Regions from separate parts of the Marinococcus sp. PL1-022 genome, predicted to be linked through region 2. Evidence: predicted binding sites of a transcription regulator. Region 2 holds the regulator's gene; the other holds the start of a gene.
The links. The regulator NrdR, encoded in region 2, represses ribonucleotide reductase genes. The targets are predictions, from matches to a motif close to AACACNATATATNGTGTT.
Positions count from the first base shown of each region.

Region 1: the regulator NrdR is predicted to act here: its motif matches at 12,911-12,928, upstream of nrdI (class Ib ribonucleoside-diphosphate reductase assembly flavoprotein NrdI).

Region 1 is NZ_JAWXCX010000001.1:436,736-452,577, reverse strand. Features, by position in the region: gene thpD (ectoine hydroxylase) at 1-235, shown strand, start outside; gene SIC45_RS02370 (hypothetical protein) at 302-502, opposite strand; gene ilvD (dihydroxy-acid dehydratase) at 805-2,499, shown strand; gene SIC45_RS02360 (DsbA family protein) at 2,650-3,336, shown strand; gene SIC45_RS02355 (disulfide oxidoreductase) at 3,342-3,746, shown strand; gene SIC45_RS02350 (siderophore ABC transporter substrate-binding protein) at 3,779-4,798, opposite strand; gene SIC45_RS02345 (ABC transporter ATP-binding protein) at 4,903-5,661, opposite strand; gene SIC45_RS02340 (iron chelate uptake ABC transporter family permease subunit) at 5,649-6,605, opposite strand; gene SIC45_RS02335 (ABC transporter permease) at 6,595-7,548, opposite strand; gene SIC45_RS02330 (hypothetical protein) at 7,743-8,153, opposite strand; gene SIC45_RS02325 (thioredoxin family protein) at 8,315-8,641, shown strand; gene SIC45_RS02320 (hypothetical protein) at 8,690-9,313, opposite strand; gene nrdF (class 1b ribonucleoside-diphosphate reductase subunit beta) at 9,410-10,381, opposite strand; gene nrdE (class 1b ribonucleoside-diphosphate reductase subunit alpha) at 10,400-12,454, opposite strand; gene nrdI (class Ib ribonucleoside-diphosphate reductase assembly flavoprotein NrdI) at 12,459-12,854, opposite strand; gene SIC45_RS02300 (redoxin domain-containing protein) at 13,294-13,911, opposite strand; gene SIC45_RS02295 (PepSY domain-containing protein) at 13,959-14,576, opposite strand; gene SIC45_RS02290 (PepSY domain-containing protein) at 14,740-15,429, opposite strand; gene SIC45_RS02285 (HAMP domain-containing sensor histidine kinase) at 15,498-15,842, opposite strand, start outside.
Region 2 is NZ_JAWXCX010000001.1:687,063-702,904, reverse strand. Features, by position in the region: gene pheT (phenylalanine--tRNA ligase subunit beta) at 1-1,197, opposite strand, end outside; gene pheS (phenylalanine--tRNA ligase subunit alpha) at 1,213-2,247, opposite strand; gene SIC45_RS03550 (RNA methyltransferase) at 2,570-3,337, opposite strand; gene SIC45_RS03545 (M42 family metallopeptidase) at 3,443-4,531, opposite strand; gene SIC45_RS03540 (sigma-w pathway protein ysdB) at 4,798-5,205, shown strand; gene rplT (50S ribosomal protein L20) at 5,248-5,601, opposite strand; gene rpmI (50S ribosomal protein L35) at 5,643-5,846, opposite strand; gene infC (translation initiation factor IF-3) at 5,890-6,504, opposite strand; ribosomal protein L20 leader region at 6,500-6,644, opposite strand; gene thrS (threonine--tRNA ligase) at 6,701-8,641, opposite strand; gene mqnC (cyclic dehypoxanthinyl futalosine synthase) at 8,973-10,082, opposite strand; gene dnaI (primosomal protein DnaI) at 10,223-11,149, opposite strand; gene SIC45_RS03505 (replication initiation and membrane attachment family protein) at 11,168-12,571, opposite strand; gene nrdR (transcriptional regulator NrdR) at 12,588-13,067, opposite strand; gene speD (adenosylmethionine decarboxylase) at 13,239-13,622, opposite strand; gene SIC45_RS03490 (glyceraldehyde-3-phosphate dehydrogenase) at 13,996-15,027, opposite strand; gene coaE (dephospho-CoA kinase) at 15,167-15,760, opposite strand; gene mutM (DNA-formamidopyrimidine glycosylase) at 15,733-15,842, opposite strand, start outside.

The DNA.
Region 1 (15,842 bases), 250 kb from region 2:
GGCGGGCTCGGTGCTCTTCTTTGACTGCAACACGATGCACGGCTCGGCCGGCAACATCTCGCCGTATCCGCGCAGCAACGTCTTCTTCGTGTTCAACTCGGTGGAAAACAAGCTCGTGGATCCGTTCAGCGGCCAGGAGCCGCGGCCGGAATTTCTGGCCAACCGCCAGGACACTTCCGCAATCCAGCCAAGCTCGGATCGTCTTTCGCACAGAACTTCCACTTCTGCAAAATAAGACGCAAAAAGCATCCGGTTTTTCCGGATGCTTTTTCATGCTTTTCATTATTATGTCGGTCTTCACTCACCGTTTGAATGCCTGGTCCTTTTCGTCGTTTGATTTCTGTGTCAGCAGTACACTGTACAAAATCGCAAACACCATGCCGCTGAAGCCAATCATTTGAATAATAACACTTTCGAATCCCTGCAGCTGCAGAGTCCCCGTTAAAAACAGAGCGAGAAACGCAACCAACATTGCCACAGCCCATATAATTGGCTCCTTCATCGTTATCCCTCCATTTTCTCCCCTAAGTGGAGATAGGTTATCTATATCATAATAAACTTCCCCTCCTTTTCCCATCCATCTGTAAAGTTATCTCCCACACTAATTTTTTCATTTGTCAGAAATAACTTTTATTCGCCATCGCTGTTACATTGAAACAATCCACTATTCCTAGTATGATAGTGGATAGTCCTTGTTAGATAGACATTTGTATATGTAGAGAAAAATACCCGTGCTGCGTATGGAGCACGCGAACCGTCATGCACATTGTCTGCGACGAAACTTCATGAGAGAGGGTCATAGCGATGGGAAAAACAGAAAAAGATTTACGAAACCGCAGTAAAGCCATCAGCGAAGGAGCAAACCGGGCTCCAAACCGGGCGATGCTTCGTGCCGTCGGCTTTACGGACGACGACTTTAAAAAACCGATGATTGGCATTGCAAGTACGTGGAGCGAGGTTACTCCGTGTAACGTACATATCGACAATCTTGCACGCCACGCAAAGCAGGGAGCATCCACCAACGGAGGTGCGCCGCTCATTTTCAACACGATCACCGTCTCTGACGGAATCGCAATGGGACATGAAGGCATGCATTACTCTCTTCCAAGCCGTGAAATTATTGCTGACTCAATCGAAACTGTCACCAATGCAGAGCGTCTCGACGGGGTCGTCGCGATCGGCGGCTGCGATAAAACGACACCGGGCTGTGTGATTTCTCTGGCCCGTATGAATATCCCTTCCGTGTATGTTTATGGTGGAACTATTCAGCCTGGCAAACTAAACGGCAAAGACATTGATATTGTGTCCTCCTTCGAGGCTGTCGGCCAGCACCAGACCGGCCAGATCAGCGACGAAGAACTTCATCAGGTGGAATGCAACGCCTGCCCGGGCGCCGGTGCCTGCGGCGGCATGTATACAGCCAACACGATGGCTGCTGCGGTAGAAGCGCTTGGCATGAGCATTCCCGGTTCTTCCTCCACGCCTGCGATTTACGAATACAAGGAAACCGAGTGCAGGCAGGCCGGGGAATTAACCATCGAGCTGCTTGAAAATAATATCCTTCCAAAGGATATTATGACGAAAAAGGCGTTCGAAAATGCCATTACGGTTGTTATGGCCCTTGGCGGCTCCACTAACGCATTTTTACACCTTCTCGCGATTGCTCATTCGGCAGACGTGGATCTGTCCTATGACGATTTTGAGCGCGTCCGCCAGAACGTGCCGCATATTGCCGACCTGAAACCGAGCGGCAAGTATGTCATGCAGGACCTTTATGAAATTGGCGGGGTACCGGCAGTCATGAAGCTTCTCCATGAGGAAGGACTGCTGCACGGTGACTGCCTTACGGTAACGAGCAAGACGCTTGCAGAAAACCTTGACGCTGTACCTTCCCTGAAGGAGGGGCAGGAAGTTATCCGCCCTCTGGCTGAACCGTTCAAAAAAACCGGCCCGCTTGTCGTTTTAAAAGGAAACGTCGCACCGGAAGGCTCTGTGATCAAGCTGTCCGGCCAGAAGATCAGCCGGTTCGAGGGTACAGTAAAAGTATTTAACAGCGAAGAATCGGCCACAAAGGCCATCATGGACGGGGACATTGTTGAGGGCGACGTACTCGTTATCCGTTACGTCGGCCCACAGGGCGGCCCGGGCATGCCGGAGATGCTTTCTGTTACTTCCATGATCGTCGGCCGCGGCCTCGGCGGTAAGGTAGCTCTTATGACAGACGGTCGCTTTTCCGGCGGATCGCACGGCTTCGTTATTGGGCACGTAGCGCCTGAAGCAAGCGTTGGTGGACCAATCGGCCTGCTTGAGAACGGCGACACTATCTCCATTGACAGTGACACGCAGGAGATCAACCTCCACATTTCCGACGAAGAGTTTGAAAGACGCCGGAACGCCTGGCAGGCGCCGGACCTTCCGGAAAAACGCGGAGCTCTTGCCAAATACGCCAAACTCGTTTCTTCCAGTGCTAAAGGTGCAGTTACAGACGCAGATTTATAAATTTTACGGGAGCTGCCTCTTCAGGCAGTTCTCTTTCTTTTTAGTAGTTTTTTTACGGACTCTTGAGTTTCCAACAATTTATGGTAAATTATGAAGGTACTGAATTCTACGTTTGATACATATACAGCACAGGCACGAAAGGAGGAACCTATGTCCAAAAAACCAAGGCCGAGTTCGGGCCGTACATTTGCAGCCATTGTAGCCGTTATAGCTGTGATTTTGCTAGCTATTATTCTTGTCGGGAATTTCAGCGGCGGCAGCAGTAATAATTCCGGCGGGGGCAGCGGAGAAAATCTTGATACAAGCGGCCAGCCGCTTAAAGGGGACGAGGAGGCCCCGGTAACGGTCGTTGAATTCGGGGACTATAAATGCCCAGCGTGTAAAAATTTTCATGAATCTGTTGCTCCTGAAATCGAATCCCAGTTTATCGATTCCGGCGATGCCACTTTCCATTACGTGCATTACCCATTTCTAAGTGAAGATTCCACGACAGCTGCAGAATTCAGTGAAGCCGTCTACGGTGAACTCGGGGATGAAGCCTTCTGGAATTTCCATGATACGTTGTTTGCCAATCAGCCGCAGAACGAAAGCGGCAACTACTTTGACCAGGAGCGTCTGACGGAGCTGCTCCAGCAGACTGCTTCCGAAGAAGAAGTAACAACAGTGGTCGAGGCTTTTGAAAACGGCACCTATGAAGAAAACGTGGAAAATGACCGTTCCATGGCCGAAGACCTTGGTGTAAACAGCACACCTTCCGTATTTGTGAACGGAGAATTGTTTGAAGGTGACAGCTACCAGGAGCTGCTCGACATGATTGAAGAAGAGGCAGGGGAATAGCGTCTATGGAACGTTGGTTAAGTGCGGCCTGGCTGGTGGCCATTATCGCGACGCTCGGCAGCTTATCGTTCAGCGAAATTTTAGGGTACACCCCATGCGAGCTTTGCTGGTACCAGCGCATTCTTATGTACCCGCTCGCTGTTATTTTAGGCATTGCTGTATTTCGCGGGGAGCGGCAGGTCATATGGTATGCGCTTCCTCTTGCAGTCCCCGGCATGCTGCTTGCTGGTTACCATTACCTGTATCAGAAGCTTCCGGTGCTGCAGCATGCAACGGAATGCACCGGGACGGTTTCCTGCTCCGATCAATCCGCGCAGTGGCTCGGGTTCATTACTATCCCTTTTCTTTCATTTACGGCATTTTTAATTATTTCCATCGCTCTTTTGGTTATCGCTGTAAGCAAAAAATAGTCACATGCCATCATCAGGCACGTGACTATTTTTTATTGTTCTTCGGACGAAGCCACTGCTTCTTCAATTTCTGTAATCATCTCATCCATCGACTGCAGACCACCGCCGGATAGGTACCAGTATTCCGGATCCAAATAATGAATATTATCATTCTGAGCTGCCTGTGTTTTGTTTACAATATCGTTGTCAAGCGTTTCAGCAGCTGTCTGCTCTTCTCCGCCCTGACTGACTACCGCACTGCGATCCACTACGAAGAGGTGCTCTGGATCTTCTTCGGCTAAGTATTCAAAGGAAGCACTCTGTCCGTGTGTGGATGCTTCGATATTTTCATCCGCTGCCGGTACACCGAACACATCATGAATAAGCCCGAAGCGGGAGCCTTCACCGTAAACACTCAAGGAACCGTCATTTACAAGCGTCACCAGAGACGGTCCTACATCTTCAGTCGTTTCCTTTAAATCGTCAATGCGGGTATGAAGCTCGTCTACCTTCTCCTGTACCTGCTCTTCTTTTTGGAAAATCTCCCCCACCATTTCCATATTGCTGTCAAACGACTCCATGTAATTTTCTGTATCCACTGCTGTATAAACAGTTGGGGCAATCTCACTCAATTCTTCGTAGGCCTCGCTCTGACGCCCTGAAATGATAATCACATCGGGCTCCATTGCATTAATTGCTTCAAAATCGGGTTCTTTTAAGCTTCCAATGTTTTCGTATTCATCGCTGCTGTAATCATCCAGGTACGAAGGAAGCGATTCCTGGGCTACACCATTTACACCTACATTAAGCTCATCCAGCGTTTCGAGCATTTCGTAATTAAATACGACAACATTTTCCGGATCTTCAGGCACCGTTGTTTCCCCCAGTTCATGCTCTACGGTCACTTCACCACTACTTTTCTCTCCCTTATCTTCACTGGTTTTTTCTTCGCTGGAGCTGCCGCTGTTTTCGCCCTCCGCAGTTGATGATTCTGAATTATCGGCTCCGCATGCAGCAATAAAAGCTGTTCCCAGTACTGCGGTTGACGCAAGCATCCATTTGTTCTTTTTCATTTTTCTATTCCCCCTGAATAAGTTGTTTTTTTATTCCCAGCCTGATGTGCTTTGCTTCCTCCTTTTGTTACTCTTTCGCCGTATCAACGGGCTGGCGGCTTTGTTTACGTAAAGTAAACACAGATTTTCTGGTCGTTAATACGACAGATCGGCATATCCATTTCGTAGATATCTGTGAGCACTTCTGATGCCATCATCTCTTCGGTTGTGCCCTGGGCCACGATGTGCCCATTTTTCAAAGCGACAATGTCATCGGAGTAACAGGAAGCGAAATTGATGTCATGAATAACCAGGAGAACAGTTTTGCCCATGTCTTTCACTAAACGCCGGAGCACTTTCATAATCTGCACGGAGTGCTTCATATCCAGATTGTTCAGCGGCTCATCGAGCAGAATATAATCGGTGTCCTGAGCAATCACCATTGCAATAAAGGCCCGCTGCCGCTGGCCGCCGCTCAGCTGGTGAATAAAAGAATCCTGCATGCTTTTAAGCTCCATATAATCAATAGCCTGATCCACATGCTCCCAGTCTTCCGCGCTCAGGCGTCCCTGAGAATAGGGAAACCGGCCAAAAGAGATTAATTCACGGACGGTCAGCCGGGCATTCATTTCGTTGGACTGTTTTAAGATCGCCAGTTTCTTCGCGAGCTCCCGGCTTTTTGTTTTCGTAATGTCTTTATCCCCGATTCTCACTTCGCCCGCGTCCTTGGCGATTAAACGACTGATCATAGCAAGCAACGTACTTTTACCAGCACCGTTTGGCCCGATGAATGAGGTAATCTGCCCCTGTTTAATTGTCACGGATACATCGTTTACGACCGGTGTTTCATCATACTTTTTTGTGACATTCATTACTTGGACCATGCTTTGTTCCCCCTTAATAACAGATAGATAAAGTAAATGCCTCCGATAAAGTTCACAATGACGCTGATTGCTGTGTTAAAACCAAGCACCCGCTCAACAAGCAGCTGGCCGCCGATTAAAAACGCTGCAGCTGCAAGTGCAGCGGCTGCAAGCAGCACGCTGTGCCGGTAATCCTTCATCATTTCATAAGCGACGTTAGCTACAAGCAGGCCTAAAAACGTAATCGGCCCGACAAGCGCGGTGGCAATGGAAATAAACAAAACCACAATGACAAGCAGCCGCTTCACCGCATACTTATATGGCACTCCCAGGTTCACCGCCTGGTCCTTTCCGAGGGAAAGAACGTTCAAATATTTCATAAAAGACAAGGAGTAAATAAACAGCAGCACAAACACCACTACAGAAATGCCGAGAATGCTTGAGTTCACATTATTAAAGCTTGCAAACATATTATCCTGAATCGTCAAAAACTCATCTGGTGATATGAGGACCTGTAAAAACGTAGAAATACTGCTAAACAACGTTCCACATACAATTCCGACGAGAAGCAGAAAGAAAATATCCTGCTGCTCCCCCTGAAACAAAAAGTAGTAAAGAATAACGGCAAACCCGAGCATCAGGGCAAGTGAGACAAAAAAGTTCAGTGGTCCGTTAATTACAATTGCGGACGTAGAACCGAAAAAGAATACAAGCGCTGTCTGCAGCAAAATATACAACGAATCAAGACCGATAATACTAGGTGTTAAAATCCGGTTATTCGTAATCGTTTGAAAAATGACAGTGGAAAAGGCAATCGCACCGCCGGTCATTACCATCGCAAGAAGCTTCTCTGCCCGGTGCTGCAAAACATAGTCCCAGTTGCCTCCTGCATCTGTAAACATAAAGATAACGGCGAGGATCAGCGAAAAAACAGCCAGTCCTATAATCTTCCAATTAAAACGCATATTTCTTCCTCCTCATCAGCATATAGAGGAATAAGAAACTGCCAAGCACGCCTACGGTTAAGCCTATAGGCACCTCATACGGAAAAACAATCAGGCGGCCAAAAATATCACAAACCAGCACAAACACAGCTCCAAGCAGCGCGGTATGAATCAGCGTTTTCTGGAGGTTGTCTCCCAGGTAGATTGCCACAATATTTGGTACTACCAGGCCTAAAAACGGGATGGTTCCCACTGTTAATATAACGACTGCGGTCACAGCGGCAACGATGGTGATGCCCAAATTGACGACTGTACGGTAATTCAACCCAAGATTCACCGCAAATTCTTGTCCCATGCCGGCGATCGTAAACCGGCCAGCAAATATGTAAGATATTAGAATCAGTGGCAGACTGACGTACAGAAGCTCATACTGGCCATTTACAATTAGTGAAAAATCCCCCTGCAGCCAGGCTGACATATTTTGCACGACATCATATCTCAAGGCAAAAAACGTCGTCACCGAGCCTACAATATTTCCAAACATCAGCCCCACCAATGGTATAAAGATGGGATCTTTAAATTTCACACGCTCCAAAATAGTCATAAAAACAAACGTACCGAGAAGTGCAAATAAAAAAGCTACACCGGTCCGGAGCAGCGGTGAAGCTCCTCCGAACCAGATCATGGCCACTAAAATACCAAACCGGGCCGAATCCATCGTGCCGGCTGTGGTAGGGGAAACAAACCGGTTCCGGCTCAGCTGCTGCATGATTAATCCGCAGATGGCCATCCCCATGCCGGCCATAATAATACTGAGGAGCCGTGGTATCCGGCTCGCTGTCAATGTGCGCCACTCGTCTTCATTTCCTGCCATCAGTCCCTGAAACGACACTGTCTGGACGCCAATAAACAGGGAGGTCGCCGAAAGAAGAACGAGAAGTACAAGTAAGTACCACCATTTCATCTGTAAACACTTCATTTCCGCGGATTAATACACTGGATCGCTTCTAATTGTTAATGATATTCATTATCAATTACACTTTTTATTTTATCATTACCTTTTTAAATGTCAATTCATCTTTTTCTTCTCTCCTAAATTTTTAATGAATGACAAAAAACCGGGCCGCCTTTTCAGGCAGACCGGCTTTTTACATGCTTTTAGGATGGAAGTGATACTTTATCCATGAAGGCCGAGAAAGCATAGGAATCTTCATTGTAGGTGTATAAAAACATAGATCCTGAAACGGCCGTCCGGTAGGAAATGTTTTCCCATCCCCCATTTTCAGTCACTTCCTGCTGAAATTGTTCTTCTGCCTCTGCAGCCGCTTCCTGGGAATCGAATTCATAAACCGCTACTTTCGTTTCCGTGCTGTCTTCCACCCACACCCTGCTTTCCTGGTTCATTGATACCGGGGCTGCAGGATTTTCGTCTGTCTTCTGCATGGAAAGCCCGTTGCTTTCAAGCTCCGTGATCCATTGTTCTGCTCCCTCTGCCTCGTTTCCACAGGCAGATGCAAACAGCAGCATGCCAGCTGCTGCCACTGCTGCCATCCTTTGGAATAGACGCATCACAGATCCTCCTCCCATCAAAAGCTTAATACAGTTGACGTTAAGTATGTATATGTTTATTCTAACAGGGTTTTCCAGTTGAAACATTATTCCCATTATTTTTTTGCACATTTTTATGCCTTTGTTACAATAGAGAGCAGCATGAAAGGAGCGAATGAATAATGACCGCGAATAATCGCATTGAATCCAAAGACTCTTTTGAGGAGACTATACAAACAGAAACACCGGTAGCAGTAGAATTTTCAGCTGGTTGGTGTCCGGACTGCCGGAGGCTCGATATGTTCATGGACGATGTACTGAACCGTTTTGACGGCGTCCCGTTTCATAAAATTGATACCGAACAGCTGCCAGACATTACAAGCGAACAGGAAGTAATGGGCATACCGAGTATTCTTGTATTCCAAAACGGGGAAAAAATCGGCCATCTGCACAGCGCAGACGCTAAAACCCCGGGTCAGGTTAGTGACTTTTTCTCCAAATATTACTAAAGCAAATAAACAAGAAGCTGTTTCCCTTTCCCGGAAACAGCTTCTCATTTATTTATCCAGGATATCTACAACAAATTGCGACCATGTCTCGAGCCGTTCATAGGTCTCCGGCTGGGAAAGCTCATCCACGCTCGTCCAGAAGCCGCGGATCTGCTCTGTTTCCTTCACCTTCACGTCCACGTGCTCCGGAAGAACAAACGTGTACAAAATGCCGAGATGTACTTCACCGACAGCGTTATTGTCATCATTAATCAATCCAAGTGCCTGCATTTCCGCTCCTTCCAGAGAAGAAATATGCAGCTCTTCTTCAAGTTCACGATCGGCATTTGTATGCAGCAGCTCCTGAAATGTCGAGACGCCTGCTTCAGCATTCATATGCCCTCCGAACCCGAGGGACAATTTGTTATGCAGCCTTCCTTCTCCTCCGCCGGCCAGCCGTTCATACGCAAATAACTCTTCCCCCCTGCGGATCACCACGTAGGGGATCGGCTGTTTCCAGGACGGATCTTCTTCGGCGTCCCCTCTTCTTTTTTCCGTATATGTATCTGCAATCGTTCCAAGTATTTCCTGAATCTGCCCCTGCTCATCCTGCACCCCGTGAAACGTGCGGGCTTCGCGTGCAAATACCTGCTCTCTTGGTGCCACTACAATCATTTCATCCATTTTTCCCATATTGTTCACCTCTTTGTGATGTTCATCTGTGTTTTATTATAGCGGAACTTTTTTTAATACACATTAAAAAAGCCAGGCAGATGCCCGGCTTTTTTGTTAATCAAAAATGAAATCTTCGTCCCGGACCGGCTCCACCGTTGCTTTTTTGTAGCCGTTTCCTTTCATCGAGAAGAAATCATGGGATTTTGTTTTCGTATCCATGCCGTTTAATACAATCGGGTTAATTTCTTCCTCTTCAAAATACGCATCCAGACCCAGGTTCATCAATGCTTTGTTCGCATTGTACCGAAGGAACTTTTTCACGTCGGAGGTCAGTCCTACCGGGTCATAAAGCTGCTCCGTATAAAGCAGTTCATTATCATACAGCTCCATGAGCAGGTCGTGAGCGAATTCCCGCAGCTCTTCCTGCTTTTCCGGTGTCTGGCGCTTGTAAATTTCCTGTGCCAGAAGACCAACGTACACGCCGTGAATCGCTTCGTCGCGGATAATCAGGTTAATGATCTCCCCGCTCTGCATGAGCTTGCCCTGGCCGTAGAAATAAAGCGGATAATAAAAGCCGCTGTAGAACAGAAAGCTTTCAAGGTAAACGGAAGCCACCATGGCTTTGTACAGAGAAATTTCGTCCCCGTCCTCGATTTTATTGTACTGCTCCACAATACGGGTAGCTTTTTTCTGCAGGTGCGGATTTTCCTTCACCCATTCAAACAGTTCATTAATTACTTCTGTAGAAGCAAGCGTCATGAAAATGTTCGAATAGGATTTCGCGTGCACCGCGTTTTCCATCATTGCCATAAAGTTTAATACTGCTTTGCGCTGGTGGCCTTCCACCTGCTCAGCAACCTTTGGCATACCGACATTTCCCTGCTCTGTATCAAGCAGGGTCAAACCGGCGAGCACCTTCATATACGTGTCTTTTTCTTCATCGGATAAATACTTCCAGGTGAGCAGATCCCCGTTGAGTGATATTTCCTCTGGAAGCCAGAATTGTTTTACGTTCTGGCTGTAAAACATCTGCGTAAAGTCGTCGTCTTGTTTTGACCAGTCGGCTGCGTCAAATATTTGATTCATGGGGTGGTGCTCCTTTCTTTACACGACGCAGGAAAGGCAGTCGTCCTGTCCTGTGTCTTTTGTCCGTGCGTAGTAAATCGTCTTGATGCCTTTATAGTGGGCGTAAAGATCAATACGGTTCAGATCTCTTGTAGTGATGGTGTCACGTACAAAGAGAGTAAAGCTGATGCCCTGATCGATGTGTTCCTGAATAGCTGCGATCATATCCACCACGTTGAACATATCCATGTCATACGCTGCTTTGTAGAAGAACCAGTTATCCGGAGCGAGACCCGGCATTGGGTAATACGTTTTCGAGTTGCCGTACGTCCGTTCTTCAATGCGCTCCATGATCGGCATAACAGAAGCTGTGGCCGACTGGACATAGGAAATGGAGCCGGTCGGTGCGATCGCCAGGCGGTAGCTGTGGAACAATCCGTGCGTCTGAACCTGCTCCATCAGCTCTTTCCAGTCTTCCGCGTCCGGCATGGCCATGCCTTCAAACAGGCCGGCAATTTTAGCCGAGGACGGAAGGTAGGAACGGTTCAGGTACTTATCAAAGTAGGAGCCGTCTGCATAGCTGGAGCCTTCGAAGCCGTAGAACGTTTCCCCTGTCTCTTTGGCAAGCTCCATCGAACGCTGGATGGAATAGAAGTTCACAGCCATAAAGAAGAAATCAGCGAATTCCCGTGCTTCCTCGCTTTCGTAGGCGATATGGTTCTGCGCCAGGAAGCCGTGCAGGTTCATCGCCCCGAGACCGATGGATTTCATCATCTGGTTGCCGCGGCGCACAGCCGGAGCATTCGTAATGTTGGTGTGCGTCGCTACGTGAGTCAGCGAATCGGTGGCGAGCTTCACTGTATCCTTGATTGTTTTGTGCTTCATGACATTGGCAATGTTTAGCGAGCCAAGGTTACAGGAAATATCGAGTCCAACTTCGTCTTCCTCGCCGTAATCTGTATAGCTTGATACCTCAGATGCCTGAAGAACTTCAGAGCAAAGGTTGGAAAATTTCACTTTGGACACGTTGTTCAACGCATGCGCGCGGTTCACGTTATCCTGGAACATCAGATACGGATATCCGGATTCCGAACGGAGAATCGCCAGCTTTTCAAGCATGCGGCGGGCGTTGACCTTGTCCTTTTTCACGCGCTCGTCCTCGACGAGCTTATCGTACATTTCGCTCATATCCATCTCGTCAAGATGTTCGCCGTACGCCCGGTAAACGGTATGCGGATAGAACAGGTACATGTCTTTATCCTGGCGGGCCAGTTCAACGAACTTGTCCGGAATCACGACCCCGATCGACAATGTTTTAACACGCACATCCTCATCAGCCGAAATTTTCTTGGAATCCAGGAAGTCGTGAATATCCCGGTGAAAAATGTTTAAATATGCCGCGCCGGAGCCCTGGCGCTGTCCCATCTGGTCTGCGTAACGAAAAGCATTGTCGAGCAGCTTCATTACGCCGACGACGCCTTTTGTTGCGTTTTCCACATCTTTAATGGCTTCGCCCTTCGCCCGGAGCTTCGATAGGTTCAGCGATACACCGCCGCCTACCTTGGACAGCTGCATGGAAATATCAACAGCCCGGGAGATGTCATTTAAAGAGTCGTTCACCTCAAGCAGGAAGCAGCTGACTAATTCTCCGCGCCGTTTTCTGCCGGCATTCAGGAACGTCGGGGTGCTTGGCTGGTAATCCTGGCTCATCATCATTTCTGCAAAGTGCTCAGCTTTCTCTGCATTTCCATTGCCGAAATAAAGGGCCACGACAGCCACCCGGTCTTCAAAGCGCTCAAGGATCATTTTCTGATCATTGGTTTTCAGCGCATAATCATTGTAAAATTTAAACGCGCTCATGAATGACGGAAAACGGAATTTCTTTTCATAGCAAAGATTGTAGACGCGCTCAATTTCTTCAAATGAATACGCCTCGAGGAATTCTTTTTCATAAAAGTCATTTTCAAGCAGATAGTCGAGCTTTTCTTTCAGATCGTGAAAGAAAACAGTGTGCTGGTTGACGTATTGAATGAAGTATTGATAAACGGCTTCTTTGTCTTTTTCAAATTGAAAGGACCCATCCTTTTGGAACATGATTTCATTGTTTAACTGGATCCAGTCGGTGGTTTGTGTTTGTTGCAACTTTCATCGCCTCCTCTGCGAAAATGGACACATCGTTTTTGGTTCCGCTCAGTTCAAATTTATGAAGTATAGGAACGTTGTAGTTAACTGCAATCTGGTTGGCGCTTTTGGCAAAATTGTCTCCCCATACTTTGTTTCCACTCGAAGCCACCGCAAGAAGCTGCTCTGCATGGTCTTCAAGAAACGCTTCTGTGGATTCCGGGATATTTCCAAATCCCTTCGTATAGGTGATAAGGATAAACGGTTCATCGATTTGCTCCGCTTCATTCAGACTGTACACCCGGTCAAACGGGATTTTTTCTGCAAAACGCTTCACGTTGCCCGTCATAGAATCAAAAATGATCGGTATCACCGAATCCCCTCCTTTATTTCTAAAATGTACGAACGTGTGTACATCATTCTTATACCACTACTATATATGGTGTAATCTTCTTTTTCAACATACATGATATAGATATTTTTCGTTTTATCCTCTTGACAATTAAAATCTCTGCCATACTTCCTTATACTCCGCGATTCTACCCTTATAATTGTGCACATTTTCTGACAGAAAAAATTTCAGTAAGTAAGACCTGCTTCTATATCTAGTCGTTTATAAAAACCATAGAAGGACTGCAATACTACATACAGATATAAAATTTCCCCGGCAATTGTTTGCGGCAGAATAATTTTCGGTAAATTCTTGATACTTTCAGCTTACAGCAAAAGCGGCAGCGCACAGAGTGCAAACAAAAGCAGCCCGCACCTGCGCGGACTGCCTTTCCATATTTCATCACCTTTTCAGGGGTGTTTTACCGTTCCTTCAATTGCACAAGCTCGTTAACGATCCAGTAGGGATCCGGACGGGCCGCTTCCCAGACAGAGGCTGCCACCGTGCCATCCTGATCAATGACATAGGTTATATCTGCAGGACAATACGAATAGTAGCCGGTCTTTCGCAGAGCTGCTTTAACCTCCGGAACGTCCTGAAGCAGATAATCCCGGCAGGAAATGCACGCATTATACCAGGAGGCTGCCACAGCATTTGTATCTGCAAGCATTTTTCCCGTAAAAGATATATGCTTCAGCTCCTCCTGCAGCGCGGATACCTGCTCACCAGCAGCGACTACGACCTGGGCACCCATCTGCCTCAGCAAGGGGGAAGCTTCCTGGTAGCTCCGCAGCCGTTCTGTTTCTGCATGTATCCACCCGCCAAAGCAGAACAGAAGCACTACAGGCCCCTGGAGGAGGAGCTGGTTTAACGTAACGTTTTCTCCGTTCATGCCGGGCAGCGAGAACCCCGGCGCGCGCGCTCCTATTCTAAGTCCTGGGCAGGCTCCCGGCCGCTTTTCCTGATGCCATTCATTCCATAGGATGTGTTTTGCCCGGTGCAGCTGCGAATTCAGCACCTTTTCCCTCAGTAGTGCCATTCCTGCAAGACTCCTTTCGGATCCCAATCGTCTGCTTTTCTTAGTTTTTAATCATCATCGTTGTCGTCTCTATCATCATCGTTGTCGTCATGTTCGTCTTCAATATCTTTGGAAGCGATCGTACCGTCTGCATCATTTATGAAGAAATCGCCTTCCTGTTCATTCGTTTCTATCGAGAGCTCATAACCACTTTTTTCACGGTCGAGCTCCCATTCGTTTAGTTCTCCGGACACTTCACCCATCCCCGAAGCCACAATATCCTCTAAACTAACACTGTCCCCGTCCTGAACCAGCGGCTCTTCATTTTCCTTGTCGCCTTCATTTTCTTTTTGAATCACGTCGCCGGAGAATGCAGCTACTTCAACATCATATTCCTGCTCTCCTTCAACCTCTATGTCATACTTCTGGTCTTCCATATCCAGCTGCAGCTCCACCGCTTTACCATTTGTTTCCTTTTCAGCAATCATTACAGCTTCATCAGCGGTGATTCTTTCCTTGTCGTTTCCGGCGCTGTTACTTTCCTTGCTTCCTGCGGCTGTTTCCTCAGAAGATGGAACGGAGGACGTTTCCGCCTCCACGCCTCCAGAAGCATAAATTCCTGCGCCAATTACGGCTCCAAGTGCTGTGACCCCCGCCAGACTGCCAGCAATCATTTTTCCCTTCATGGTCATTTCCCCCTTTATTTGTTGTTACACCCTTACTATAAAGCTCTGATATGAGAATCTCCCTATAGGAAAATGAGAAATTGATGAGAAATACATAAATAGCTTATAAAAAGCATATAAATAAAAAAAGCCACCCGGAATAATCCAGGCAGCCTCTGCCATTTTAATCATCCCAGGTGACTGATAATATTTCCCCGGTAATACCGTGTACCTGCACCGTAGCTTCTTCGTCCTCCTGCTCGATCTCCACGTAGTAAAACGGTTCTCCAGCGTCAGAGGTTTCAAAATCAACATCATCAACCTCGCCGTCTATCTCTTCCACGGCTACATCTGCAGCCTCCTGTTCACTTAACACTGTCTCAGGGGGGTCTTCGCGGTCTCCCTGTTCCTTTTCTTCTAAAACATCTCCTGACCTGGCATCAATGATCAGTTCTTCCAATGCTTCACCTTCTGGAAATTCCACTACATACACAGCCGTGCCTTTTCGTGTGTCCCGTCCGATTTCCTCAATAGCTAAATCAGTTTCCTCCTGTGTTCGGACCCGCACTTCTTCTTCTGTCAGTACTTCTGTATTATTTGTGCTGTTTTCGGCTACCCGGGTGACGCTTGTGACCGCACCGTCTTCAGCGTCCACCCCCAGCTGGTACGTCCCCCGGTCAAGCTCAGCCGTTACCTCATAGGCGCCGTCTTGTTTTTCAATATTGGTGATCTCCCCCTGATACTGCTCCTGCACAGCCTGTTCAATTTCCTCCGGCGACATTTCCGGGGTGAAATAAGACGAAAACCACCAGATTCCAAAAGCGGCCGCTCCGAGGCCGGCCAGCAGCACGAAAAAAACGATAGCTTTATTCACAGCTGCCCCCCCTCTCTGTTATCACCATTGTAACCGCTCATTCTGAGAAAACGATGAGAACAGAGAGTTTAACCGGCATTCTCTGGAAAAATGAGCCGCACTTCCGTACCCTGGCCATAAGTACTTTCTATCGTAATACCTGCTCCGAGCGCTTCCGTGATATCCTTGGCAAGCGATAAACCAAGCCCGTAGCCTCCGCTGGACCGTGTTCTTGACTCGTCGACCCGGTAAAAACGTTCAAAGACGCGTTCAGTGTCTTTCTCCGGAATCCCGATACCACGGTCAATTACAGCGATAACCGGGGCACCTTCCGTTTCGATTTTCACATCTATAACGTCACTGCTGTACTTTCTGGCGTTATCGAGCAGAATGTACAAGAGCTGCTTCACTTTATCAGCGTCAGTCTGAACGAT
Region 2 (15,842 bases):
GCCCTGAAGCACAGAGGCACCCGCATATTTGGCGAACAAGTGGGCCGCCCGGTCCGCTGCCTGCTCCACTCTTTCTGTGTCGAGCCCCCGCTCGTACCGGACGCTTGCGTCGCTTCGTATCCGCGTATCCTTGGACGCCTGGCGGATCAGGGACGGATGAAACAGAGCTGCTTCAAGCAGAATATTTGTTGTCTGATCGTTGACCTCCGAGTGCTCTCCGCCCATCACTCCTGCGAGAGCTGTCGGCTTTGTGCCGTTGGTTACAACCAGATGCTCTGTCGAAAGGTGGTGCTTATTGCCGTCGAGCGTCTGTATTTCTTCGTCTTCAAACGCTCTTCGCACAAGCACCTGGTCAGAGCCGAAGGCGTCAAAATCAAACGCATGCAGCGGCTGCCCGTATTCAAGCAGCACATAGTTGGTAATGTCTACGACGTTGCTGATTGGCCGGATGCCTGCAGCCATCAAACGGTTCTGCATCCAATACGGAGACGGCTTCACCTGAATATTTTCAGCGACTCTTGCTCCGTAATAAGGAGTATCCTCCCCGTTTTCGATTTTCACATTGACCGCTGCCGAGGCAGGCTTTTCGCTTTCCTGTACCGAAGTTACGGGGAGCTGAACGGTCCGGTCCAGCTGGGCCGCTACTTCATAGGCGACGCCGAGGATGTTGAGACAGTCGGCACGGTTTGGCGTAATGTCGAGATCCATTACCGTGTCGTCCCAGCCAAGAGCTTTTACCGCATCCGATCCCGTTTCCGGCTCCTCATCAAAGACGAAAATACCTTCAGCCACGTGTTTAGGAACCAGTTTAGCTTCCACACCGAGCTCCTGGAGAGAGCAAATCATACCGTTGGATTCCTCGCCGCGTATTTCCGTTGCTTTAATTTCCATGCCCCCGGGCAGCACGGTGCCCGGCTTTGCCACTACGACCTTCTGTCCGGCTGCCACGTTGTCAGCTCCGCAGATAATCTGCACAGTTTCTGCTCCCTGATCCACCTGGCAGATGTTTAAATTATCCGCATCCGGATGCTTTTCGGCTCCGGTAACGTATCCGACGACACAACCCTCAATCGGCTCGGCACGCCGGTACAGGGCGTCTACCTCCACGCCTCCCGTAGTCAGACGGTCAGCGATTTCTTCGGGAGTAATATCTTCAATATCTACATAATCTTTCAGCCACTTATATGAGATCAACATGTCTGCATTCTCCTTCTATACTCGAGTGAATTGTTTTAAAAAGCGCATATCGTTCGTGTAAAAATGCCGGATATCGTCAATGCCGTATTTCAGGAGGGAGAAGCGCTCCACTCCCATTCCAAAGGCAAAGCCGCTGTAGACATCCGGATCAAAGCCGCTCATTTCCAGCACGCGTGGATGCACCATTCCGCACCCGAGTACTTCAATCCACCCGGTATGCTTGCAGATGCGGCAGCCTTCCCCGGCGCAGATGCCGCACGAAACATCAAGCTCTGCAGACGGCTCGGTAAACGGAAAGTAGCTCGGGCGGAGGCGGATTTCTCTTTCCTCTCCGAAGTATTTTTTCACAAATGTTTCGAGTACCCCTTTTAAATCACTCATCCGGATATTTTCATCAACCATCAGCCCTTCGATTTGCATAAACTGATGGGAGTGAGTAGCATCATCGTCATCCCGGCGGTAGACCTTGCCCGGGCAGATAATTTTTACCGGTCCTTCGCCGTGGTGGCGTTCCATCGAGCGGGCCTGCACCGGCGACGTCTGCGTACGCAGCAGCAGATCACTGCTGACATAAAAAGAATCCTGCATATCCCGGGCCGGATGGTCCTTTGGCAGATTCATCGCCTCAAAGTTATAATAATCGGTTTCGACCTCCGGTCCTTCAGTCACTTCGAATCCCATGCCGATAAAGATATCTTCAATCTCCTCCACCACGCTCGTCAGCGGGTGCTTCGCCCCGCGCTGAACTTTACGTCCCGGAAGTGTTACATCCAGCGTCTCTTTATTAAGCTTTTCCTTTAATGCTTCATCGGCAAGCATTTTCGTCTTTTTCTCCAGACGCTCCTGAATGGCTTCACGTACTTCGTTTCCTTTTTGGCCAACAACGGGGCGCTCCTCCTTGGACAGCTGCCCCATCCCCCGGAGCACTTCCGTAATCGGGCCTTTCTTCCCTAAGTATTTTACTCTCACCTGCTCCAATTCTTTTGTATCGCCAGCTTCTTCAATCTGCTGCAGCGCTTCCTGCTGCAGCTCCTCCAAGCGTTCTATCATATCCTGATTCCCTCCATTTTTATGCCAAATAAAAAGAGCCCTCTCCCTGAAAGGGACGAAGGCTCGCGGTACCACCCTTGTTAGCTGCAGTGCACAGCTCACTTTCCTGTAACGACAGGTTCCGGCACGCTTTTCTTCCACAGGGAATACTCCAGCGGCTGCTCCGAAGCGAATTCACAAATCCTTACTGTAAGGTATTTTCAGTCAGCGATACCTTTTCCCTGTCCAGCAGGAAGCAATGCTACTACTCTTCATCTGCGCATTTGTGTTTATATGTTTCAACATGCATTATTATAGAAAAAGCCCGGCCCGATTGCAACCATCACCAATCTGTCTGCTTCAAATGATACAGGAGGATACCGGCAGAGACAGCCGCATTTAGTGATTCTGCCTGTCCCGGAATCGGAATGTACAGGTTTTGGTCGGTCCGCTCGAGCCATTTCTTTTGTACACCGGCTCCTTCATTGCCAATAATCAACGCGAAGTAAGGCTGCGGCTCAAGCGCCGAATACGACGTTCCTTCTTCCAGTGAGGTCCCAAAGCACGGAATGTCCGTTTCCTGCAGCCATTCCAGCCACTCGCCCAGATCCTCCTGCAGAACCGGTACATGAAACAACGAGCCCTGCGTCGCCCTTACAACCTTTTCGTTGTATGCATCCACTGTGCCTGTGCCGAGAACGACCACGCCCTTTCCAAGCGCATCCACCGTCCGGATAATCGTTCCCAGGTTACCCGGGTCCTGTATGCTGTCGACAAGCACAAAAAAAGAATATCCACCGCTTCTCACATTAGAAAATTCAGGAATTCTGCATACGGCTACGATATTTTTCGGTGTTTCCGTCGAACTGATTTCTTTCATCACGCTTTCTGTGACTTCTGTCGCCGGTGTTGGTATTTCATTAAAAACCTGCGGCCATTCTTTATGCTCTTCGATAAAAATTTCTTCAATCCAGGCCTGCGAACGCACAGCTTCTGTCAGCGCATGGTCTCCCTCAATTAAAAAAAGCCCTGCTCTTTCCCGTTCCTTACGTTTATGAAGTTTCTTTATCTCTTTTACTTTCGGGTTTTTTGTCGATTCTATCCGCTTCACTTCACTGTCTCCCTCAGTATTTTCTCTCATCGTAGCACATTTTGGCCCGGCACAGAAAGAAAATAAACAGCCCTTCCATCCATTGTGGACAGAAAGGCTGCGTTTTTATCCTTCGTACGTTAATGACTCTACTGTGTCGCGGTCTAAACGCTTTGCAATTTCTACGATTAACTGCACGGCATGCTCAAAGTCATCCCTGTGAAGAATAGCTGCATGCGTATGAATATAGCGGGTCGGAATCGTAATGGCCATAGCCGGTACTCCTTCACCGGACAGGTGAATAGATCCTGCATCTGTGCCGCCGTTTGCCATCATGTCAAACTGAAAAGGAATTTCCTTTTCTTCAGCCACACCGACAACGAAATCACGCAGCCCTTTGTGTGCGATAACGGAGGCATCCATCATAAGAAGCTGTGGTCCTTTACCGATTTTCGCTCTGGCGTCATTACTTGTGACACCCGGCGTATCCCCGGCAATGCCTACATCGACCGCAAATCCGATATCCGGCTGAATCAGGTTGGTTGCTGTTTTCGCTCCGCGCAGTCCGACTTCCTCCTGCACAGCCCCGACACCGTAAATTTCATTCGGATGGGATTCGTTTTCGAGTCGCTTCAGTACCTCAATCGCGATAGCACAGCCAATACGGTTGTCCCAGGCTTTCGCCATCAGTAATTTTTCATTGTTCATCACTTCAAAATCACATACCGGCACGACTGAGTCCCCAGGACGCACGCCGAATGACTCTGCTTCTTCCTTACTTGAAGCACCGATATCGATGAACATATCTTTAATTTCCATCGCCTTCTTACGCTGCTCCGCCGGCAGAATATGTGGCGGCTTCGAGCCGATGACGCCGGTAATGTTTCCTTTTCTCGTCATTACCTTCACCCGCTGGGCGAGCATCACCTGGCTCCACCATCCCCCGAGGGTCTGGAATTTCAAAAAGCCATTCTCATCGATTCCCGATATCATAAAACCAATTTCGTCCAAATGCCCGGTAATCATTAATTTCGGGCCCCCGGCCTGGCCGGTTTTTTTAGCAATCAGACTCCCCAGCCGATCAGTGCTCATTTCATCGGCGTAAGGAGAAATATACTGGGTCATCACTTTTCTTGGTTCCTGTTCGTTCCCCGGAACGCCGTTTGCGTCCGTGAGGTCCTTTAGCATCTGCAATGTTGAATCTAATTCTGCCATTTCATGCTGCCTCCTTTATGTACGGTTGTTTTACACACACATGCAAAGGGAAAATATTATTAATGAGCCGCATTAATATTTTCATCAGTACAAGCGTTGTGGTGCGGGTTCTTCCATATTCAGTATAAAGAACTTTGCCGCAGGGCTCAAACATAATCTATCATACCCGGGAACCTGTGAAACTTTTTAATATACTGTTCGTATATATTAGAAATGACAAGGCTTATGTGCGCTTAATCCGATAGATGCAGAGGAGGGTGTAAAGATTGGGTATTCTTTTGCGGGTGCTGCTGTTGATCGCGCTTGTTATTATCATATACTCGTTTTGGAGATACTGGAATAATTCAAGAAGAAAACTGGAAGCAGCCCACCATAAAAAACAATTCTATCTGCTTGATGACCAGCAAAATGTACGGAAAAATCTACTGGCTACCCACAAAGGCGTCATGTTTGAAGGCGAAAAATACGTAGGTACAACCGAAAAAGCATTTGAAGTGGTTACTATTTCGCTCTGGGTGATTGAAAGCGAGCATTTGCGTGGCTTTCAGCGCGAGGATTTCACCTTTCTCGAACGGGAAATTCTTTCACTTTACCCGGAAGCTGCCATCGAGTGGAACAGTCCGGTGAAAGAGTTCATGCAAAAGCTTGAAGCAACACAGCCGGAAAAACATTAAAAAGCGGAGCGCCCGTAATGAGGCGTTCCGCTTTTTGTTTAATTATAAGTTTGATTTCGCTTTTTCAGCAAGCTCTGCAAATGCTTTTTCATCATTTACTGCAAGATCTGCGAGCATTTTACGGTTCATTTGGATACCGCCCTGCTTCAGGCCATGCATCATGCGGCTGTAGGATAAGCCGTTCAACCGCGCTGCTGCGTTAATGCGTGCAATCCACAGCTTACGGAATTCGCGCTTGCGCTGGCGACGGTCCCGGTAAGCATACTGCAGGGACTTCATTACCTGTTCCTGTGCTGTTTTAAACAGTCTGTGCTTAGAACCTCTATACCCTTTCGCGAGTTTTAATACTCGTTTACGTCTGCGACGTGCCACATATCCGCCTTTTACTCTTGGCATCGTCAACCCCTCCTTAGATTATCTCAATTATTTGACCGTGCTTATTTTTTCGTTTTCGGCAGTAGTGTCTTGATACGCTTGTAGTCGGACTTGGAAACAAGCTCCGGCTTACGAAGGTTACGCTTTTGCTTTTGGGATTTATGCGAAAACATATGGCTCGTGAATGCGCGTGCGCGTTTTACACGGCCGCTTCCTGTTTTGCGAAAACGTTTTGCTGCTCCGCGGTGAGATTTCATTTTTGGCATAAGTGACATCCTCCTTTTTTAATATAACGGAAAAAACCGCTGTCTATTCTTCTTTGCTGGATTCTTCTTTTTGTTCCCGTTCCTGCTCCGCTTTTGGAGCGAGCATGAGGAACATGCTGCGGCCATCCATTTTCGGCTTCGTTTCGATCGTACTCACGTCTTCACATTCTTTGGCAAACCGGTCAAGTACTTCCTTACCGATATCAGAGTGTGTGATCATACGACCACGGAAGCGGATAGCTGCTTTCACTTTATCGCCTTTGGACAAAAACTTGCGTGCGTTACGCAGCTTTGTATTAAAGTCGTGTTCTTCAATGCTCGGGCTCAAACGAACTTCTTTCACGTTGATCGTTTTTTGCTTTTTCCGGGCTTCTTTATCTTTTTTCTGTTGTTCAAAACGATATTTACCGTAATCCATAATACGGCAGACAGGCGGTTTCGCGTTTGGAGCAACAAGAACAAGGTCAAGGTTTTCTTTCCCGGCCAGCTCTAAAGCTTCGTTTCTTGATTTTACTCCAAGCTGCTCTCCGTTAGCGTCGATGAGTCGAACTTCACGGGCACGGATGCCCTCGTTTACCTTTTGGTCCTTACGAATAATAAGCCACCTCCAGAAATTTAGTGCGCGGGGCTTCCACGCAAATACATACCATTGGCACAACGAAAAAACGTGCAGACACCCTCTGAAACAGAGAAGCGCCCACACGTATATAGAATATATGATCTACACATTCAATATATTGATAATAACCAGCCAACGTTTGTCGGTCAGGTGAGAAGCGGGCGCTTCTTCTTTAGGGATTAATTATTTTCACACTAGGATATCTTAGCACGTGCCTATTAGGACGTCAACCACTTTAACGATATTCATTAATAGCCGCTGTTACATTTTCCACAAAATCATTCAGCGGCTGTGATTGTGAATCCTGCTGACCGTATCTGCGTACATTTACGGCATTTGCTTCCTGCTCTTTGTCGCCAAGCACAAGCATATAAGGGATTTTCTGCGTCTGGGCTTCCCGGATTTTGTAGCCGAGCTTTTCATCCCTCGTATCCACTTCCACCCGGACATCTGATGCCTGCAGCGCCATTTCCACTTCTTTCGCGTAGTCGAGATGAACGTCAGGCGAAACCGGTATAATTTTCACCTGAACAGGAGAAAGCCACGTCGGCAGAGCGCCTTTGTATTCTTCAAGCAGAAAGGCGATAAAGCGCTCCATCGTGGACACAATACCCCGATGGACTACTACCGGACGATGCTCGCCTCCGTCACTTCCAACATACGTGAGATCAAAACGTTCAGGAAGGTGGGTGTCGATCTGGACGGTGGAGAGCGTCTCTTCCTTGCCCATCGCTGTTTTTACCTGGACATCGAGCTTCGGGCCGTAAAATGCTGCTTCCCCTTCTGCTTCCACATATTCAGCGTCAATCGCATCCATCGCTTCCTTCAGAATACGCTCGGAATTTTCCCACATCTGGTCGTCATCCACGTATTTTTCTTTATCCTCCGGATCCCGGTACGAAAGCCGGAAGGTGTAATCCTTAATGCCAAAATCATGGTAGACTTCACGGACAAGCCGCACTGCACGGATGAATTCATCCTTCAGCTGATCCGGGCGGGCAAAAATGTGACCATCGTTTAATGTCATCGCCCGCACGCGCTGCAGGCCGGCAAGCGACCCGGATTTTTCATAACGGTGCATCGTTCCGAGTTCTGCGATGCGGACCGGTAGATCGCGATAGCTGTGCTTTTTATTTTTATAGACCATCATATGGTGCGGACAGTTCATCGGCCTAAGCACGAGGGTTTCATTGTCCATTTCAATCGGTGGAAACATATCATCCTGATAGTGGTCCCAGTGGCCCGACGTTTTATACAGCTCGGAGGAACCAAGCACTGGCGTATACACGTGATCATAGCCGAGGCGTACTTCTTTATCTACAATGTAGCGCTCAATAATCCGACGGATTGTGGCACCGTTTGGAAGCCAGAGCGGAAGCCCCTGTCCGACTGTCTGACTTGTCGTAAATATGTCGAGCTCTCTGCCGATTTTACGGTGATCGCGTTCTTTGGCTTCTTCGAGCATTTTCAAATGATCATCAAGCTGGGACTGCTTTTCAAAGGCGGTGCCGTAAATACGCTGCAGCATTTTGTTATTGCTGTCTCCGCGCCAGTAAGCCCCGGAGATGTTCATCAGCTTAAACTTTTTCAGTTTGGATGTCTGCGGTACATGAACGCCGCGGCATAAATCGACAAATTCTCCCTGCCGGTAAAGCGCGATCTGTTCTCCTTCAGGGATATCTTCAATTAATTCCAGCTTCAGCTCGTCGCCAAGCTCTTTAAAAAAGCGGACTGCTTCTTCCCTGGACACTTCCTCGCGAATAATTTCCAGATTCTCATCAATGATTTTATTCATCTCTTTTTCGATTTTAGGAAGGTCTTCCGGCGTCAGTTGGTGCGACGTATCAATGTCATAATAAAACCCGTTTTCAATCACCGGGCCGACACCAAGCTGCACGTCATCAAACAGGCGCTTCACCGCCTGGGCCATTGCGTGCGCGGTGCTGTGCCGGAGCACTTCAAGGCCTTCCGGAGACTGGTACGTAATGATTTCAATCTGGCCATTCTCCCTTAGCGGAGTGCGGAGATCCACCATTCTTCCGTTGATTTTTCCTGCCAGTGCGCTCTTTTTCAGGCCTGAGCTGATACCTCCGGCTACTTCTTCTGTCGTTGTGCCGATGTCATATGATTTTTCGTTCCCATCTGGAAATATGAGCGTGATTGTTTGTTCTGCCATTGTGGTTTTGTCCTCCTTTTATAACTGTAATAAACCAAAAAACACATAAAAAAGCCCGCCCCTCGAAAGGGGCGGGCTCAGCCGCGGTTCCACCCTAGTTTCCGTCCCAAGCGCAGAGACGACTCTATCCGGGTAACGGCCGGGGGCCCGCCGGCAGATACTGCTGTTCCCTGCCGGAGCTCCGAGGGGGTAAAAATAAAACGGTTCGTAGAGAACTTCCAGCCCTGGTTCTCTTCTCTGGGACGCCTGTTTTATTTTCATGTCCTCATCCTTGCATTTTCCTTTTCGCTATTTCAGCATAGCGAAAAGCTTCTTATCATGCAACCTGTAGTTAGTTTTGCATTACAAAGTCTTTTTCGCTGTTTTCTTCTCCTTCAAACACACGGAGTGTATGGTACTTCGTATTCCGCTGCGCCGGCGTGTAGCCTGCTTCCCGTATCAAACGAAGAATCCGGTTGATGTTCACTTTGTGTGTGGTACCCGCTGAAGAAACAACATTCTCTTCCATCATGGTGCTGCCAAAGTCATTACAGCCGTAGGAAAGAGAGCGTTTGCCTGTCTCTGGTCCTGCTGTTACCCAGGAGGACTGGAAGTTCGGGATGTTGTCCAGGAATAAGCGTGAAATGGCTACATTCCGGAGGTAGCCTTCCGGTGTAATACGCTCGCCTTTCATGCTTGTGTAATCCTGCTGGAAGGTCCAGGATATGAAGGCCAAAAAGCAGTTGGATTCGTCCTGGGCCTCACGAATGCGCCACAGGTGTTCTGCCCGCTCTTCGTTTGATTCGCCAAAGCCGATAACCATCGTTGCCGTGCCGTGCATACCAACCTCTTTAGCCATTTTCATGCAGTCGATCCACTGATCGGCCGTGCATTTCAAGCGGCTGATCCGTTTTCTCGTCTTCTCTGTGAGAATCTCGGCACCTCCGCCTGGAAGCGAATCCAGACCAGCTTCGTGAAGAGCCGTTAATACCTCTTTTAATGACAGACCGGAAACCTCCATCATTTTGTACACTTCTGCCGGCGTAAACGAGTGCATCGTCACGTCTGGGAAATGGCTTTTAATTTTTTTAAGCAGGTTTGTATAGTATTCAAATGGGAGATTCGGGTTGGTCCCACCCTGCATTAGAATCTCGTCTCCTCCAACATCCTGAAGCTCTTTAATTTTCTGCAGAATCTGGTCGTCCGAAAGAAGGTAGCCCTCTTCCGATCCCGGCCGGCGGTAAAATGCACAGAAACGGCAGAAAGTATCGCAGACGTTTGTGTAATTGACATTACGTCCTATGTTAAAGGTGGCAACAGGCTCCGGGTGCCAGCGTTTTTTTATTTCATCCGCGGCAGCTCCCATTTTCTCTATTTCATCACTTTCATATAAGCGCACAGCGTCGTCCATTGTCAGTCGTTCTCCGTTTAATGCCCGTTCCAGTATTCCATCAATGCTCATTGTATACCCTCCAGAAAATTCCTTTATGGCGCTCGCATGAAAATATCGCGAATCCAACCCATTTTCTGCATGCTGGGCGCTATTATCATGGTAGCATATTTATTTGTATTATACACTTAGAATGGCCTCTGTATTTCCAATTATCCCCGACGGTTCTGTCCGTCCATAAATACTTCCTCTGTGAACGGGCGGATGCGCTCCATGATACGCTTTGCTTTCAAACGCTCGTTACCGCCTTTCTGGGAATAGGTCAAATGCTCTTCAAGTTCACTGTAATCATAGTTGGACGTATAGACAGTAGGAAGCTTTTCCATCATCCGGTACTGCAGAATAACGCCCAAAATATCGTCCCTTGTCCAGGCGCTCATTGATTCGGCTCCAAGGTCATCGAGTATGAGTACCGGTACACCTTTAACACTGTCGACCTTTTCCCGCACCGTATTATCCGATAACGATTCTTTGATTTCCCGGAAAAAGTCCGGCACATGTACAATCATCGAGCCGATGTTTCGCTCCGCCAGTTCATTCATAATAGCTCCCGCAATATACGTTTTACCAACTCCGAACTTTCCGTACAGGTAAAGTCCTTGTCCGTCCTCCCCGGGCACGGTGGCCGATGCAAAGTGAAGTGCCGCAGTTCCGGCCTTCGCTCTTGATTCATGGTCCATATCCACCTGATCAAAGGAGGCGTGCAGTATCTCCTTTGGAATATAATAGCTTTTAATAAGTGCCTGTCTTTTTTTCTTTTCATCATCGTGTACCTTTAATGAACAACGGTGATAGGCAACCGTCACTTTTCCTTTGTCTTCCATCAATTCGGGCTGGTACCCCTGCATCAGGTTTGGGCAGTTTTCAAGTCCCGGACAGGCATCGCAGTTGCTGCGCTCCCGCTTATATTCAAATAAAGCTGCTTTGTTTTTTTCGTATTCTTCTGCCGGTATATGCGGATGGCGGCGCTTGAAATCGATAACTCCCGGATAGGCAAATACTTCTTTTTCCAGCCTTGCCATCCGCTCCTTCCAATCCTTATCCATCCATCTGTTCAACGAGGATCCGATCGAATCCATCCAGCGGCCCCCTTTCTTTTAACGGTTTGCTCTTTCCCGTCGTTCCTTCAGCATTTCTTCAAAGCGCTCTCTTTCCTTCGACAGCTGCTCATCCTGGGTGGTTTTTTCAGCTTCAGCCGGTGAATTCTTCACCTGCTCTTCCTTTTCCATCCATTTAGGCAGCCTGTCGTTTCGGACATAGCCCTGCTGCCGTTTATTTGCATAATTGTTTTTAGGCGCCGTGCGTTCCTGGGCCTGCTTGTGTTCTTCCTTCGCAAGCTTCATGGCATCCTCTACGGTATGTACTTTTTTCCTTGTCCACTGACCGGCGATTTTATATACAAGCGCCTTGCTTAATTTCATATTATTTTTCTGCATCACATAATCCGTCAGCACGTTCACCACGCCCGGTGATAAACGGTAGCTGAATAAAAGCTCCTCCACGAGATGAATATCGGACTCCGGCACAGTCGCTCCTCCAGCAACCGAACGAAGAAACGTCACCGGGGAGGTCTGTTCATAAAACTGCTTCATCTGCTCCTGTTCGGACACAGGGCGGTCCTTTGCCGGCGCTGGTTCCTCCCGTTCTGTACGGTTTCCGAGTGCAGGCGGAGCTGCTCCGTGCTCCATGCGGTAATGGTTTTTTGCTTTTTTACGCAGATCTTCTATATTCACTTCGTCGTCCGCTGATAAGGACTCCTGAATTACTTTTCCCATATCAATTGGCGAAAGCTGATACACAAAAGCAAGCCGGCGGACGGTCTGCTGCAGCGATGGCGTTAACAGCCGGGCAGCGTCGAGAAAGGATGGGAGCGAAGCTTTCAGCAGCTCCATATCGAACCCGTCCTCTTCAAGCTGCAGACGCGATGGTTCACTGCCGCCGATAAACTCTGTGTCTTCATCTGCCGGAGGCGGTTCGGAGGCCATCTCCGACGCATGCAGAGAAGCAAATACTTCATTGAACGAAGCCGTAATTTCTTCAGCTGCTTCGGGCACAGCTGAAATGCCAAAGCGCTGGCGAAGCTGAATATATTTACTCTTTCCAAGCCGGTTATATAAAAATACGCTTAAAACATCATCCTGAAAAAAAGCCCGCGGCGACATGGGCGGCTGGATATCGTATACAAATGTTTTATCCTGGGACTGGGTTTCTAATTCGTAAACCCTTAGAAGCCCGATGCCCTCAAGCAGGCGGCGGGCAGCGTAAATTTCATTTAAAGGCATCTGCAAAAAAGCCATCAGCTCATGATGGGTGGCTTCGGAGCTTTCATAGCAGTCCTTTTCCAATTTATTCTGCAGAGTCTGGTAGAGAGCGATCGCTTTGCTTCCGACTAACGGCTGGTAGAGCATAGACATCGTTTTATCCGTGCTCTCGCTGAATTCTTTACTTGTGCGAACGTAGTACCCGTCCACCGGTTTGACTTCCATCCAATGCAGACTCAAAGCGCCGCCCTCCTTTTTATGATTTTGATGAATCCTCTTTGTTTTCTTTATCAATCAGCTCTTTTAATTCGTTGATGAATACATTTATATCACGAAACTGCCGGTAAACAGAAGCAAAACGGACGTAGGCGATTTCATCAATATCCGCGAGCTCTTCCATGACAAGCTCTCCGGCTTCTTCACTTTTCACTTCTGTCCGTCCCTCTTCCCGAAGTTTATTTTCCACCCTCGAGACAATGCCCTCGAGCGTTTCCATTGGAATCGGCCGCTTTTCACAGGCCCTGATCAAGCCTCTCAGCATTTTTTCCCGGCTGAATTCCTCCCGGTTCCCATTTTTTTTCACTACGACAAGCGGGAGTTCTTCCACAATTTCAAAAGTGGTAAAGCGGTGGTGGCACGTATCACACTGACGCCGGCGCCGGATGGAACGGCCTTCATTGCTCGGCCTCGAGTCCAATACACGTGTGCCATTGGAGTAGCATACAGGGCATTTCATTATTATCATCTCCAATTTGATGGGCGGTCTCTATTTTTATTGGTTCTATCATATCACATTCGTTCCTTGCGGGAGGATGACAATTTGTGTATTTCTTTGAATCTATTCCGCTGCCGGAAATAAAAAACCGTTCAAGCACAGGCAGCTGCTTGAACGGTGTTCGTATGCGCATTATAGGGCGTTTGCTTCCGGACGCTCTACACGGATAGGGCCTGTTCCGCGGGGAATTTCTATCGTTTCTTCCGCTTCGGCACCGAGTGAACCGGCAATATATTTAGCCGCCGTGTTCGGGTCAATATGGTCCCCGCACGTATAAACATCGATGCTGGCATAGCCGTGTTCCGGAAAACTGTGAATCGTTAAATGAGATTCTGAAATAATGACGACTCCGCTTACACCCTGCGGAGCAAATTTATGAAAAATCACTTCTCTTATCTCAGCGCCTGCTTTTAAAGCGGCGTTTACAAAGATACGTTCGATTGCATTTACATTGTTTAAAGTTTCTTCGTCACAACCCCAAAGCTCGGAAATGACATGGCGTCCCATTGTTTCCATGGTACGTTTCCCCCTTTGTTTCTTTTTATTACATCATTAGGTCGCTGTGTTTTTATCGGCCCGTCACGTTTTAAAGGCTACTCTGGGGGAAAGTTAGTCCAATTTGGCACTAACCCTTGCAGTAACCGTTGGTATACCTGTATACGCCTGGAAACTGTGCATTTCTGCCGTTAAATTCAAAGACGCAAAGGCACGAAATTCAGTATACGATGTTTATTTGCAATTTGCAACCAGTTTTCTCACGCAGCGTCTTAAACCCTGAATTTACGGATTTCTTACCTGTATAAGCTCTATACCTTCTATATTTGATGTTCATACCGGGGATAAATAAAAAGCGCCCCGCTCAAGGGACGCTTTCCCACATTAACGATTTTTAAAACGAAGCAACGGAGGAGTACCCGACAGCTGGCTCACTGACCATTTTTACCAGATCCACCACCCGGCAGGAGTAGCCCCACTCGTTATCGTACCAGGCAAGCACCTTAACCTGGCGGTCGTTGATCACCATGGTCGAGAGCGCATCGATAATCGAGGAATGTTCATTTCCGTTAAAATCCGTTGAAACGAGCGGATCCTCGCAGTAGGAAATGATCCCTTTGAGCTCCTGCTCTGACGCCGCCTTTAATGTTTGGTTGATTTCTTCTTCCGTTACCGGGCGCTTCATATCAATTACCATATCCACAAGCGATACGTTTGGTGTCGGCACCCGGAGCGCCATGCCGTTCATTTTCCCTTCCATGGATGGGATCACCTCGGAGAGCGCCTTAGCTGCTCCGGTGGACGTCGGGATGATCGACTGTCCGCAGGCTCTTGCCCGTCGCAGGTCTTTATGGGGATTATCCATGTTATTTTGGTCATTAGTGTATGCGTGCACGGTCGTTATTAAACCGCTTTCAATACCGATTTTATCCTCGAGCACCTTGACGACCGGCGCAAGGCAGTTTGTTGTGCAGGAAGCATTCGAGATTATGTGGTGGTTTTCCGGATCGTAGTCTTCTTCGTTTACGCCCATCACGATGGTGGTATCGACTTCTTTTCCCGGAGCAGTCAATACTACCTTTTTCGCCCCGGCTTCTATATGCATTTCAGCATCCGGCCCGCGGTTGAATTTGCCCGTCGCTTCAACCACAATATCTACGCCAAGCTCTTCCCACGGGAGTTCAAGTGGATTTCGGTTTTGGAGCAGCCGGATCCGTCTGCCGTCCACCACCATTTCGTCTCCTTCAGATTTTACCTCAAGCGGAAACGGACCATGTACACTATCATATTTCACCAGATGAGCCAGTGTTTCAGGAGGATACATGGCATTGATGGCTTTCACTTCAACTTCTGGGTCCATCATTGCCTTTCGAAAAACCATACGCCCAATTCGTCCGAAACCGTTGATCGCTATGCTTGTTTTCATTTAATATCCTCCTCTGGAAATATGTTATACTTTTATAAGTAAAATCTAAAAATAGTATAACACATTGACAGCGTATTCTTGCAAGTAATTTTAAAAAAATAACCACTTTCTTTTACCAAAAGTGGTTATTCACAAGTTTCTATTTTATTTTCCACTGGTGAAGCAGCTCGTCCACCTGGATTTTTGTTTCCTTTTCTGTGCCCGAATTATCTATTACTGCATCCGCCAGGTCCTTTTTTTCTTCCAGGGGCATCTGCGACCTGATTCTCGCAGCCGCATCCTCTTCTCCCCGACCGTCACGCTCCACGAGCCGCTGCTTTTGGGTCGCTTCATTTACATAAACAACGATAACGCGGTCAACTAGAAAGTTTAAATTATTTTCAAGCAAAAGGGGAATATCAAGAACAACATGCTCATTTCCTTCACGTACAAGATCGTCCCGTTTGGTCATCATACGCTGCCTGACAGCCGGATGAATAATCTGGTTAAGCACCTGACGTTTTTCAGCATCATTAAAAATGACGGAGCCTAACTTCTTTCTGTCGAGTGCGCCATCAAACTGAAGGATTTCCGGACCGAAATGCTCAATGATCTGCTCCAGGGCAGGCTCTCCCGGCTCCACCACCTCCCGTGAAATTACATCCGCATCAATCACGGGCAGTCCCTGCTCCCGCAGGGTATCTGCGACCAGTGACTTGCCGCTTGCTATTCCGCCTGTAAGACCGATAACCATTTTGTCCCCTCCTTCGTCTGGCAGACTGGACAGTAGTGCGTACCACGGCCCGCCACTACAGCCCTCTCTATTTCATGGCTGC